Regions from separate parts of the Streptomyces sp. NPDC101776 genome, predicted to be linked through region 1. Evidence: predicted binding sites of a transcription regulator. Region 1 holds the regulator's gene; the other holds the start of a gene.
The links. Region 1 encodes HrcA, which represses chaperone genes, less so after heat shock. Its sites were predicted from a motif close to TTNGCACTCNGNNNNNCNGAGTGCNAA; they were not measured.
Positions count from the first base shown of each region.

Region 2: groL (chaperonin GroEL) is a predicted target of HrcA. The motif match lies at 4,340-4,366, and genes of this name have one in related genera.

Region 1 is NZ_JBIWMV010000002.1:376,985-383,927, forward strand. It holds gene ACIRRY_RS07445 (SpoIIE family protein phosphatase) at 1-353, shown strand, start outside; gene hemW (radical SAM family heme chaperone HemW) at 382-1,614, shown strand; gene ACIRRY_RS07455 (Uma2 family endonuclease) at 1,614-2,123, shown strand; gene ACIRRY_RS07460 (DUF3097 domain-containing protein) at 2,101-2,910, opposite strand; gene ACIRRY_RS07465 (MBL fold metallo-hydrolase) at 2,945-3,664, opposite strand; gene hrcA (heat-inducible transcriptional repressor HrcA) at 3,838-4,854, shown strand; gene dnaJ (molecular chaperone DnaJ) at 4,855-5,988, shown strand; gene ACIRRY_RS07480 (nitronate monooxygenase) at 6,100-6,943, shown strand, end outside.
Region 2 is NZ_JBIWMV010000006.1:234,900-241,842, reverse strand. It holds gene ACIRRY_RS21720 (trehalose-6-phosphate synthase) at 1-336, opposite strand, end outside; gene ACIRRY_RS21715 (glucosyl-3-phosphoglycerate synthase) at 508-1,452, opposite strand; SAM riboswitch class I at 1,635-1,796, shown strand; gene thrC (threonine synthase) at 1,812-3,143, shown strand; gene ACIRRY_RS21705 (MoaD/ThiS family protein) at 3,261-3,536, shown strand; gene ACIRRY_RS21700 (cold-shock protein) at 3,968-4,174, shown strand; gene groL (chaperonin GroEL) at 4,530-6,158, shown strand; gene ACIRRY_RS21690 (NADH:flavin oxidoreductase) at 6,422-6,943, shown strand, end outside.

The DNA of each region.
Region 1 (6,943 bases):
GCACCCTCGCCTCCGCCGGACACCCGCTGCCACTGCTCCTCGGCCCGGACGGCAGCGTCGCTACGGCAGCCCGCCCGCAGACCCTCCTCGGCGTCGTCGAGGACGCCACCTACACCAGCGAGACCTTCGAACTCCGGCCCGGCGACAGCCTGTTGTGCGTCACGGACGGCGTGACCGAGCGGCGCTCCGGCTCCGTCCAGTTCGACGACGGCGACGGGCTCGCGACCGCGCTCGCCGGGTGCGCGGGGCTGAACGCCGAGCTGATCGCGGAGCGGATCAAACGGCTGGTGCACGAGTTCGGCGGCCGTCCGCCGGAGGACGACATGGCGCTGCTGGTGCTCCAGGCGGAGTAGTCCGCCCGCGTGCGGGACAATGGAGGACATGCCTTCCGCACTCCCCGACGGCGATCCCGTCCCCGACGACGGTGCCCTGCCCGCGCAGGCGCTCGCCGGATCCGCAGACCGCCCCCTCGGGTTCTATCTGCACGTCCCGTACTGCGCGACCCGCTGCGGCTACTGCGACTTCAACACCTACACGGCGACCGAGCTGCGCGGCACGGGCGGAGTGCTGGCCTCCCGCGACAACTACGCGGACACCCTGATCGACGAGGTCCGCCTGGCCCGCAAGGTCCTCGGCGACGACCCGCGCCCGGTCCGCACGGTCTTCGTCGGCGGCGGCACCCCCACGCTGCTGGCGGCGGGCGATCTCGTACGGATGCTGGGCGCGATCAGGGACGAGTTCGGCCTCGCCCCGGACGCGGAGATCACCACGGAGGCGAACCCGGAGTCGGTGGACCCCGCCTACCTCGCGGCCCTCCGCGACGGCGGCTTCAACCGCGTCTCCTTCGGCATGCAGAGCGCGAAACAGCACGTACTGAAAGTGCTGGACCGCACCCACACCCCCGGCCGCCCCGAGGCCTGCGTCGCGGAGGCCCGCGCGGCCGGCTTCGACCACGTCAACCTCGACCTGATCTACGGCACCCCGGGCGAGAGCGACGACGACTGGCGCGCCTCCCTCGACTCGGCCCTCGGCGCGGGCCCCGACCACATCAGCGCGTACGCCCTGATCGTCGAGGAGGGCACCCAGCTCGCCCGCCGGATCCGCCGCGGCGAGGTCCCGATGACGGACGACGACGTGCACGCCGACCGCTATCTGATCGCCGACGAGGTGATGTCGGCGGCGGGCTTCGACTGGTACGAGGTCTCGAACTGGGCGACGTCGAATTCCGGCCGTTGTCTCCACAACGAGCTCTACTGGCGCGGCGCCGACTGGTGGGGCGCGGGCCCCGGAGCGCACTCGCACGTCGGCGGCGTCCGCTGGTGGAACGTGAAGCACCCGGGCGCGTACGCGGGGGCCCTCGCCGCCGGCCGCTCCCCGGGCGCGGGCCGGGAGATCCTCACGGAGGAGGACCGCCGGGTGGAGCGGATTCTGCTGGAGCTACGACTTCGGGAGGGGGCGCCGTTGGACCTGCTCCGGCCGGAGGGGCTCGCGGCTTCGCGCCGGGCGCTGGGGGAGGGGCTGCTGGAGGCGGGGCCGTACGAGGAGGGGAGCGCCGTGCTCACACTGCGGGGGCGGTTGCTGGCGGACGCGGTGGTGCGGGACCTGGTGGACTGATCGCTCGGGGGACTGAACCGGGGCAGGAGGCGGATTCGGTTACGGGGGAGATCGTGCTGACGGTCGGCCCTGACCTGGTGCACAACGCGATCGTTGCGACGGTTCAGGACCAGATTCCCAGGACGGGCTGGAGACGGCTTCAGACGCAGCGAGTGGCGATCCCAGAAGAGCCGAACGAGCCGCAGCCGGACCTTGTGGTGATCGAACGCGGTACCGGCCCCGATCGCCGAAGACTGATGCCCGCCGGGGCCGCCACACTGCTGGTCGAGGTCGTCTCCACCAGCAGCGTCCATCGCGACTACAGCGTCAAGTGCTCGATCTACGCCGCGGCCGAAGTGCCCGGGTACTTGATCATCGATCCGGTCATGGCCCAGTGCGTCCTGCTCACCGAGCCGACGGGCACGGGCGAGGACGCGGACTACCGCACACCGTTGGAGCCCATCTGCATGGAACTGGACACCAGCGAATTCGCCGCCTACGAGAACGTCACGCCTCACCGCTACCCGTGACGAAGTCGATCAACTCCTCCACCCGCCCCAGCAGTTCCGGCTCCAGATCCTTGTACGACGTCACCTTGGCGAGAATCGCCTGCCACACCGCACCGGTGTTTTCCGGCCAACCCAGCGCCCGGCACACCCCCGTCTTCCAGTCCTGCCCGTGCGGGACCCGGGGCCACGCGGCGATGCCCACGGAGGACGGTTTCACGGCCTCCCAGATGTCGATGTAGGGGTGGCCGACGACGAGCGCGTGCTCGCTGGTGACGGCCTGGGCGATGCGCCACTCCTTGGTGCCGGGGAGCAAATGGTCCACCAGGATGCCGAGGCGGGCGTCCGGCCCCGGGGCGAACTCGTCGACGATGGAGGGCAGATCGTCGACGCCCTCCAGGTACTCGACCACCACGCCCTCGATACGCAGGTCGTCACCCCACACCCGCTCGACGAGCTCGGCGTCGTGCCGCCCCTCGACGTAGATCCGCCCGGCACGGGCCACGCGCGCGCGTGCGCCGGGGACGGCGACCGAACCGGACGCCGTACGCGTGGGCCGCAGCGGACTCGACACCGGCTTCACCAGGGTCACCACGCGGCCCTCCAGGAGGAAGCCGCGCGGCTCCAGGGGGAACACCCGGTGCTTGCCGAAGCGGTCCTCCAGGGTGACCGTGCCGGCCTCGCAGCGGATCACCGCGCCGCAGAAACCGGTGCCGGGCTCCTCGACCACCAGGCCCGCCTCCGCGGCGACCTCGGGGACGGGCTTCGGCTTCTTCCACGGCGGGGTCAGATCGGCGGAGTACTGGCGCATTCGGATGACGATAGGAGAACCGGCCCGCCCGGTTTCACGACACGCCGAAACGGGTTGCCAACGCGTCCCGTTGGGCCCGCACGAACCCCGAGTCCACCACCGCTCCGTGACCGGGCACGTACAGCGCGTCCTCACCGCCGAGGGAGAGGAGCCGGTCGAGCGCGGCCGGCCAGTGCGCCGGTACGGCGTCGGGGCCCGCCTGGGGTTCGCCGGACTCCTCGACCAGGTCGCCGCAGAAGACGACCGGCGGGTCGCCCGGCACCACGAGCGCGAGATCGTGGGCGGTGTGCCCGCGCGTCGCCACGAGCTGTACCTCCGGGCCGCCGTCCAGGTCGAGCACCGCGGTGCCCCACACGTGTTCACGGGGGCACACGAGGAGGTCCGCCGCGTTCTCCGCCGCCCGCGGATCCAGCCCGTTGCGCACCGCGTCGGCCCGCAACTCCTCACCGCCGTGCTCGAACACCTCGCTCAGGCCCCCGGCCACGAGAACCGTCGCCCCGGCAAAGACCGCCGCCCCGAAGACATGGTCGAAATGGGCGTGGGTGAGCGCGAGATGGGTCACACGGCGCCCGGCGATCGCCTGCGCCGCCGTACGCAACCGCGCGCCCTCCGCCACACTCGATCCGGCGTCGATCATGAGCGCGGAGCCGCCCCCGACGACCAGCCCCACCGTGCAGTCCCAGCCAGGCAGCCGGCACCGCCCCACCCCGGCGGCCAGCCGCTCCCACCCCGCCTCTTCCCAAGTCACCGTCATACGGCGACGCTAACGGTGAGGGGACCAGGGATTGACATCGGTAGGACCGGCCTTGCCCGGGGTGTACCCCACGGCCGTACACTGGGCCGGGGAACGCTGGCACTCACGCGCACAGAGTGCCAGGAAAGGGCAGCCCGGCAACAAAACGGCGACCAGAACTGGAGGTGTGCGCGATGCTCAGCGAACGCAGGCTTCAGGTACTGCGCGCCATTGTCCAGGACTACGTCGGCACCGAGGAGCCGGTCGGGTCCAAGGCGCTCACCGAGCGGCACAGCCTCGGCGTCTCCCCGGCGACGGTGCGCAACGACATGGCGGCCCTGGAGGACGAGGGCTACATCGCCCAGCCGCACACCAGCGCCGGGCGCATTCCGACGGACAAGGGCTATCGCCTCTTCGTGGACAAGCTGGCCGGCGTCAAGCCGATGACCGGCCCCGAGCGCAAGGCGATCCAGAACTTCCTGGACGGCGCGGTCGACCTCGACGACGTCGTGGGCCGTACGGTCCGGCTGCTCGCGCAGCTCACCCGGCAGGTCGCCGTCGTGCAGTACCCCTCGCTGACCCGCTCGACCGTCCGGCACGTGGAGCTGCTGTCGCTGGCCCCCGCGCGCGTGATGCTCGTGCTGATCACGGACACCGGGCGGGTCGAGCAGCGCATGGTGGACTGCCCGGCGCCCTTCGGGGAGTCCTCGCTCGCGGATCTACGCGCGCGGCTCAACAGCCGGATCGCGGCCCGCCGCTTCGCGGACGTGCCGCAGCTCGTGCAGGACCTGCCGGACGCCTTCGAGAACGAGGACCGCGGCACGGTCGCGACGGTGCTCTCCACCCTCCTGGAGACCCTCGTCGAGGAGACCGAGGAGCGGCTGATGATCGGTGGCACCGCCAATCTCACCCGCTTCGGACATGACTTTCCCCTCACCATCCGCCCCATCCTGGAAGCCCTGGAGGAGCAGGTCGTCCTCCTCAAGTTGCTTGGTGAGGCGGGGGATTCGGGCATGACCGTACGGATCGGTCACGAGAACGCCTACGAGGGACTCAACTCCACTTCCGTGGTCTCGGTCGGCTACGGTTCGGGCGGCGAGGCAGTCGCCAAGCTCGGCGTGGTCGGACCGACCCGCATGGATTACCCGGGAACGATGGGAGCGGTACGCGCAGTGGCACGGTACGTCGGACAGATCCTGGCGGAGTCCTAAGTGGCCACGGACTACTACGCCGTTCTCGGCGTGCGTCGCGACGCGTCGCAGGATGAGATCAAGAAGGCCTTCCGCCGGCTCGCGCGCGAGCTGCACCCGGACGTGAATCCGGACCCGAAGACCCAGGAGCGGTTCAAGGAGATCAACGCCGCCTACGAGGTGCTCTCGGACCCGCAGAAGAAGCAGGTCTACGACCTCGGCGGCGACCCCCTCTCGCAGGCGGGCGGCGCGGGCGCGGGCTTCGGCGCGGGCGGCTTCGGGAACTTCTCGGACATCATGGACGCCTTCTTCGGTACGGCGTCGCAGCGCGGACCGCGCTCGCGCACCCGCCGGGGCCAGGACGCCATGATCCGGCTGGAGATCGAGCTGGACGAGGCGGCCTTCGGCACCACGAAGGACATCCAGGTCGACACGGCCGTCGTCTGCAACACCTGCAACGGCGAGGGCGCCGCCCCCGGCACCTCCGCGCAGACCTGTGACATGTGTCGCGGTCGCGGTGAGGTCTCGCAGGTGACCCGGTCCTTCCTGGGCCAGGTCATGACCTCCCGCCCCTGCCCGCAGTGCCAGGGCTTCGGCACGGTCGTGCCGACGCCGTGCCCGGAGTGCGCCGGTGACGGCCGCGTCCGCTCGCGGCGCACGCTCACGGTCAAGATCCCGGCGGGTGTGGACAACGGCACCCGGATCCAGCTCGCGGGCGAGGGCGAGGTCGGCCCCGGCGGCGGCCCCGCCGGTGACCTGTACGTCGAGATCCACGAGCTGCCGCACGCGATGTTCCAGCGCCGCGGCGACGACCTGCACTGCACGGTCACGCTCCCGATGACGGCGGCGTCCCTGGGTACGAAGGTGCCGTTGGAGACGCTGGACGGCATGGAGGAGGTCGACATCCGCCCGGGCACCCAGTCCGGCCAGTCGATCCCGCTGCACACCAGAGGCATCACACATCTGCGCGGCGGCGGCCGGGGCGACCTCATCGTGCACGTCGAGGTCACCACCCCGACCAAGCTCGACGTGGAACAGGAACGCCTGCTGCGGGAACTGGCGAAACTGCGCGGCGAGGAGCGCCCCATGGGGACGTTCCAGCCTGGGCAGCAGGGCCTGTTCTCCCGGCTGAAGGACGCGTTCAACGGTCGCTGACCCGGCCCTCCGCCCGGGCGGAAAGCGTGCCCCGTACCGGGCATGCACCTGTCCTATGCCGGGCGGAAGGCCGGATTCGGACTTGTTCGGAGGACGTGACAACATGCCGTCATGTCCTCCGCACTGACCGATCTCTTCCCTCATCCGATCGTGCAGGCCCCGATGGCGGGCGGTGTCTCCGTCCCGCGTCTCGCGGCCGCCGTGTCCGAGGCCGGCGGGCTGGGATTCCTCGCCGCCGGGTACAAAACAGCCGACGGCATGTACCAGGAGATCAAGCAACTGCGGAGTCTGACGTCCCGCCCCTTCGGCGTGAACCTCTTCATGCCGCAGCCCGAGTACCCCGAGTACGCGGACAAGGCGGCCGTCGACGTCTACGCCCACCAACTGGCCGGCGAGGCCACCTGGTACGACACCGAACTCGGCGACCCGGACAGCGGCCGCGAGGACGGCTACGACGCCAAGCTGTCCGTCCTGCGCGACAACCCGGTGTCCTTCGCCTCCTTCCACTTCGGCGTCCCGACCCCCGAGGTGCTGGACTCGCTGCGCCGGGCCGGCACCTTCACCCTCGTCACCGTCACCACCGTCGAGGAGGCCCTCGCCGTGGAGCGGGCCGGTGCCGACGCGGTGATCGCGCAGGGCGTCGAGGCCGGCGGCCACCAGGGCACCCACCGCGACCTCCCGGAGAACGACGGCGCCGGCATAGGCCTGCTCTCCCTCGTCGCCCAGATCCGCGAGACCGTGAGCCTCCCGATCGTCGCCGCCGGCGGTCTGATGCGCGGCAGCCAGATCGCCGCCGCCCTCGCCGCGGGCGCGAGCGCGGCCCAACTCGGCACGGCGTTCCTCACCACCCCCGAGTCCGGCGCCCACGCCCTGCACAAGCAGGCGCTCACCAACCCCCTGTTCACGCGAACCGAGTTGACCCGCGCCTTCTCCGGCCGCCCGGCCCGCGGCCTGG
Region 2 (6,943 bases), on a different contig from region 1:
CTGGTACAGCATGTGGTGGACGAACCACAGCACGGAGTTGGCGATGCCGTTGTACGCGTCGGCGTGCACGTCGGCCGGGATGGCGAGCATGCGCACACCGTCCTCGCCGACCCCCCGCCGTACCGCCTCCCGGTCACCCTCCGACAGCGCCGAGCACACCCACAGCGCCCCCGCGTCCGGCCCGATCGCCGACAGCCCGGACACCAGCCCGCCGCCACCCCGCCGGGCACGCAGCGAACCGTCGTCGCCCACCTCGTACGAGACCGGGCCACGATTGGACGCGACGAGCACCTGAGCGGCACCGGACGGGGACGAGGGGGACGACGTAGAAGCCATACGGCACAACCTAGCCCGGCCCGGAAACGCTCAAACGTACGGACGGGTCACAACGGACCGGATGGATCCGTATACGGCCAGGCCGCGACCGGACCGCGACCGGGGCGCGGCCTGGGCATGGCCTGGGCATGGCCGGCCCACGGCCCGACCGGGGCCTGACCGGCCGTGCTGCTACGCCACCTTGCGGGACTGGTACTCGGTGATGTCCGCCATCGGCGGCCTCTCCTCCGTGTCCACGGAGTACGTGCGCGGCTCGAAACCGTCCGGACCCCGTTCGAACTGGGTCAGGGAGGGCCGGATCAGATGCCCGCGGGCCAGCCTCAGCTGAGCCGTGCGGTAGATCTGCGCGGCCATCCGCCCCAGCGCCTGCCCGTCCTGGTGCCGGTGCTTGCGCACCCCGACGTCCACCTGGGCGAGCGCGTCCAGACCCACCAGGTGCAGCGCGTCGACGAGCATGCCCAGCTCGACGCCGTACCCGACGGGGAAGGGGAGTTGCTCAAGGAGAGAGCGGCGGGCCGCGTACTCACCGCCCAACGGCTGCACGAATCCGGCCAGTTGAGGCCAGTGCATGTTCAGCAGCGGGCGGGCCATCAGCTCGGTGACGCGTCCGCCCTGGCCGGCCGCGCCGCCGAGCGGGCGGTCGTACATCGCCTTGACGAGGTCGACGCCGGGGTCGGTGAGCAGCGGGCCTACGATCCCGGTGACGAAGTCCGAGGAGAACTCCTTCAGGTCCGCGTCGATGAAGCAGACGATGTCGCCGCTCGTCACCAGCAGCGAGCGCCACAGCACCTCGCCCTTGCCGGGCACGGCGGGGATGCGGGGCAGGATGTCGTCCCGGTGCACGACCCGGGCGCCCGCCGCGGCGGCCACCTCGGAGGTGCGGTCGGTGGACCCGGAGTCGACGACGACGATCTCGTCGACGAGCGGGACCTGCTGCATGAGGTCATGACGGATGATCGCGACGATGTCGCCGACCGTCGCTTCCTCGTTGAGCGCGGGCAGCACGACACTGACCGACTGGCCCGTGCGGTGCTTGGCGGCAAGAATCTTGTGGAGCGGCCGATCGGTCATGGACCAGGAGCGGGTGCTCAGCCAGTGCTCGACTTCCTTCAGCACGTTGCGCGGCTCCTCTGCGTTCTCTCGGCGAGGGCTGGTCACAGACAGTGAGTGTCTGGTCCATCTCGCGGTTCGGACGGCTCACTCAACTGTCCTGGCCTTCGGTTACAGTCTTGAACAACGCTGATGACCATCGCATGTCGGGGGCCGTCGGCGAGACAATCGCGTACACAACTGAACACCGCTCATCCAGAGGGGCAGAGGGATACGGCCCGTTGAAGCCCCGGCAACCCTCCAGCCGGTCTTGTCGCATGTGGTGAAAGAACCGCCATGCGCCGAGGCTCCCGGCTCGGGAAGGTGCCAAATCCGTCTCATGGCGAAATGCGTCGTGAGGAAGATGAGGAAAGGGCCTCGCCTCCATGGCTGCGCAGACTGTTGCAAGCACCACGAACCCCGCGAAGACGGACACGACCGCCGCGGACCCCACCCCCACGAACACCGTCGACCTCGGCCCCGCCACCGCGCTCTCCTGCCGCGAGTGCGGCCACCGCGTCCCGCTCGGCCCGGTCTTCGCCTGCGAGGAGTGTTTCGGCCCGCTGGAGATCGCCTACGACTTCTCGGCCTACGACACCGAAGAGCTCCGCAAGCGGATCGAGGCGGGCCCCGCGAACATCTGGCGTTACGCGCCCCTGCTGCCCGTCCCCGCCGACGTGGCGACCAAGCCGAACATCAACCCCGGCTGGACCAAGCTCGTCCAGGCCGACAACCTCGCCCGCGAACTCGGCGTCGACGCCGGCAAGCTGTTCGTGAAGGACGACTCCGGCAACCCGACGCACTCCTTCAAGGACCGCGTCGTGGCGCAGGCCATCGAAGCGGCGCGCGCCTTCGACTTCACCACCCTCTCCTGCTCCTCCACCGGCAACCTCGCCGGCGCCGTCGGCGCCGCCGCCGCCCGGGCGGGCTTCCGCTCCTGCGTGTTCATCCCGCACGACCTGGAGCAGGGCAAGGTCGTCATGGCCGCGATCTACGGCGGCGAGCTCGTCGGCATCGAGGGCAACTACGACGACGTGAACCGCTTCTGCTCCGAGCTGATCGGCGACCCGGCCGGCGAGGGCTGGGGCTTCGTCAACGTCAACCTGCGGCCGTACTACGCAGAGGGCTCCAAGACCCTGGCGTACGAGATCTGCGAGCAGCTCGGCTGGCGGCTCCCGGACCAGCTGGTCGTGCCGATCGCCTCCGGCTCGCAACTCACGAAGATCGACAAGGGGCTCCAGGAGCTGATCAAGCTCGGGCTCGTCGAGGACAAGCCGTACAAGATCTTCGGTGCGCAGGCGGAAGGATGCTCGCCGGTGTCCGTCGCGTACAAGGCGGGGCATGACGTCGTACGGCCGCAGAAGCCGAACACGATCGCGAAGTCGCTGGCGATCGGGAACCCCGCGGACGGTCCCTATGTGCTGGATATCGCCCGGCGCACCGGTGGGGCTGTCGAGGACGTCACCGATGAGCAGTGTGTGGACGCGATCAAGCTGCTGGCGCGGACGGAGGGCATCTTCGCGGAGACCGCCGGTGGGGTGACCGTCGGTGTGGCGAAGAAGCTGATCGAGAGCGGGTTGCTGGATCCGACGTTGACCACGGTTGTGCTGAACACCGGCGACGGTCTCAAGACCCTGGACGCGGTCGCCGGTACTGGGCTCACCGCGACGATTCGGCCCAGCCTCGAGTCGTTCAGGGAAGCTGGGCTCGCGTCCTAGTCGTTCTTCGTCTGCGGGCCGGTGGGGGCTGGTCGCGCCCACGCGCCGGTAGCCGCAAATCGATACAGCCCCGCGCCCCTGAAAGACAAAAGCCGTACCTGACCGGAGGTCTTGAGCATGAGCGTTTCCGTCCGTATCCCCACCATCCTGCGCACCTACACCGGCGGCAAGGCCGAGGTCTCCGCCGAAGGCGCCACCCTCGCCGAGGTCATCAGCGACCTGGAGAAGAACCACAGCGGTATCTCCGCCCGCGTCCTCGACGACCAGGGCAAGCTGCGCCGGTTCGTCAACGTCTACGTCAACGATGACGATGTGCGGTTCGAGCAGGGGCTGGAGACGGCCACTCCGGACGGGGCCGGCGTCTCGATCATTCCGGCCGTCGCGGGCGGCTGATAATTACCCTTGGTAACGCCGGTTACCGAGAGTTCATCGAATTGCCCCCTCCGTGAGAGAAACGGAGGGGGCAATTCTGTATGGTTGAGCGCGGTAGAGTTGGGGAACGCGCACCACTCCGCATGCCGGACGCATATGAGTACCGGCTCCGCGTGCGATGAGAAGTAGCCAAAGTGTGTAGGCATTTTGCGCGTTATGTGCCCTTTATCGGGCCCGACTTGCCCTGAAGTCGGACGAATTCTCCGTAAATTCCCGACCGATCCTGCCCGGAATTCTCGTCGGATTGACCTGTTGCAGACGGCAGTTGGACGGATACATTCGGCCGCGGTCGACGCGTTCCGGCGCACGCCCCCAATCCTGTGGGGGGTGAGGTCTGACCCGGATCCGCGAAGTGTGGGTCCGTGCAAGGGCCAGTAATAGGGGAGTTAGGCATGGCTCAGGGCACCGTCAAATGGTTCAACGCGGAGAAGGGGTACGGCTTCATCGCGGTCGACGGTGGTGCGGATGTTTTCGTCCACTACAGCGCGATTCAGATGGACGGCTACCGCACCCTGGAAGAGGGTCAGCGGGTCGATTTCGAGATCTCGCAGGGTCAGAAGGGGCCGCAGGCGGACATGGTCCGGCTCGCGACCACCTGAAGCACGCGCCGACGAACAGCAGCGACGTTCTTCGTTCCTCATCGAAGGGCTCGTACTCCTGGGGGGTCACCTCCTGGGGTACGGGCCCTTCGGCATGCCCGGAGCCGGGGGTCGGACTCGGGGGCCGCAGCAGGGGCCGGAGTGGGTGCCAGAACGTGGGAGCCGCTTGCACTCGACCATGCCGAGTGCTAATCATTGGCGTTAGCACTCTGAAGGTGAGAGTGATAACGAAGGACCGGGTCGGTGAGGCCCGCAGGCCAGGTGGTGCAAGGAACCATCGGGGCAGGCAGGCCGTCCGTCGCGGGCGCCAGCGCGGTCCGGAGCAATCCACCCCAGTCCGGGAGGACCACTTCACATGGCCAAGATCATCGCGTTCGACGAGGAGGCACGGCGCGGTCTCGAGCGCGGGATGAACCAGCTCGCCGACGCCGTCAAGGTCACCCTTGGCCCCAAGGGCCGCAACGTCGTCCTCGAGAAGAAGTGGGGCGCCCCCACGATCACCAACGATGGTGTTTCCATCGCCAAGGAGATCGAGCTCGAGGACCCGTACGAGAAGATCGGCGCAGAGCTGGTCAAGGAAGTCGCCAAGAAGACGGACGACGTCGCCGGTGACGGTACGACCACCGCGACCGTCCTCGCCCAGGCCCTCGTCAAGGAGGGTCTGCGCAACGTAGCCGCGGGCGCCAACCCGATGGCCCTCAAGCGCGGTATCGAGAAGGCCGTCGAGGCCGTCTCCGGTGCCCTGCTGGAGCAGGCCAAGGACGTGGAGACCAAGGAGCAGATCGCTTCTACGGCCTCCATCTCCGCCGCCGACACCCAGATCGGCGAGCTCATCGCCGAGGCGATGGACAAGGTCGGCAAGGAAGGCGTCATCACCGTCGAGGAGTCGCAGACCTTCGGTCTCGAGCTCGAGCTCACCGAGGGCATGCGCTTCGACAAGGGCTACATCTCGGCGTACTTCGCCACCGACATGGAGCGTATGGAGGCCGTCCTCGACGACCCGTACATCCTGATCGCCAACTCGAAGATCGCCAACGTCAAGGACCTGCTCCCGCTCCTGGAGAAGGTCATGCAGTCGGGCAAGCCGCTGCTGATCATCGCCGAGGACGTCGAGGGCGAGGCCCTGTCCACGCTGGTCGTCAACAAGATCCGCGGCACCTTCAAGTCCGTCGCCGTCAAGGCTCCGGGCTTCGGTGACCGTCGCAAGGCCATGCTCGGCGACATCGCCATCCTCACGGGCGGCGAGGTCATCTCCGAGGAGGTCGGTCTCAAGCTGGAGAACGCGACCGTGGACCTGCTGGGTCGCGCTCGCAAGGTCGTCATCACCAAGGACGAGACGACGATCGTCGACGGCTCGGGCTCGGCGGACCAGGTTGCCGGTCGCGTCAACCAGATCCGCGCCGAGATCGAGAACAGCGACTCGGACTACGACCGCGAGAAGCTCCAGGAGCGCCTCGCCAAGCTCGCCGGTGGCGTCGCCGTCATCAAGGCGGGCGCGGCCACCGAGGTCGAGCTCAAGGAGCGCAAGCACCGCATCGAGGACGCCGTTCGCAACGCGAAGGCGGCCGTCGAGGAGGGCATCGTCGCCGGTGGCGGCGTCGCGCTCATCCAGGCGGGTCACGTCTTCGAGAAGCTCGAGCTCGAAGGTGACGAGGCCACCGGTGCCGCGATCGTCAAGCTCGCGCTCGAGGCCCCGCTGAAGCAGATCGCCGTCAACGGTGGTCTCGAAGGCGGAGTCGTCGTCGAGAAGGTCCGCAACCTGCCCATCGGTCACGGCCTCAACGCCGCCACCGGTGAGTACGTGGACATGATCGCCGAGGGCATCATCGACCCGGCGAAGGTCACGCGCTCTGCCCTGCAGAACGCCGCGTCCATCGCCGCGCTCTTCCTCACCACCGAGGCCGTCATCGCCGACAAGCCCGAGAAGGCCGGTGCCGGCGCGGGTGCCGGCGGCGGCATGCCGGGCGGTGACATGGACTTCTGATCGACCCCTCCGGGTTGGTCAACGGTCTTGCCGAGGGCGGTACTTCCTGTTCCGACAGGGGGTACCGCCCTCGGGCGTTTCCGGTTTCATGTCCAGGATCATGTTCGGGATCGTGTCCGGTATCACAGGGCGCGGCGCCGACCGGTCGGAATGCGGGGCTTGGCCGGACGGTTGTCGTTGACGCATGATCAATGCATACGCACATACCAACTGGTACCTGATATTCGATGTCTGGTGCCTGGTGTCCCGAGGAGCCCCCACACGTGTCTACGACCGCCCCCGCCTCCCGAGCGGCCGAAGTTCTCGCCCGTCCGATCACCCTCAACGGCCTGACCGTCCCGAACCGGATCGTGATGGCGCCGATGACCCGGCAGTTCTCGCCGGGCGGGGTGCCCGGTGAGGACGTGGTCGGCTACTACTCCCGGCGGGCCGCCGCGGGCGTGGGCCTGATCGTCACCGAGGGGACCTACGTCGGTCACGACTCGGCCGGGCAGAGCGACCGCGTCCCGCGCTTCCACGGCGAGGAGCAGCTCGCGGGCTGGGCGAAGGTCGCCGAGGGCGTGCACGCGGCGGGCGGCACGATCGTTCCCCAGCTCTGGCACATCGGCATGGTCCGCGAGCAGGGCCAGCCGCCGTACGCGGACGCCCCCGCCGTCGGCCCCTCCGGGCTGCGCATCGGCAGCGACGAGGTCACCGGTACGGCCATGACCCAGCGGGACCTGGACGACGTCATCGGCGCCTTCGCCGAGGCCGCGGCGGCGGCGGAGCGGATCGGCTTCGACGGC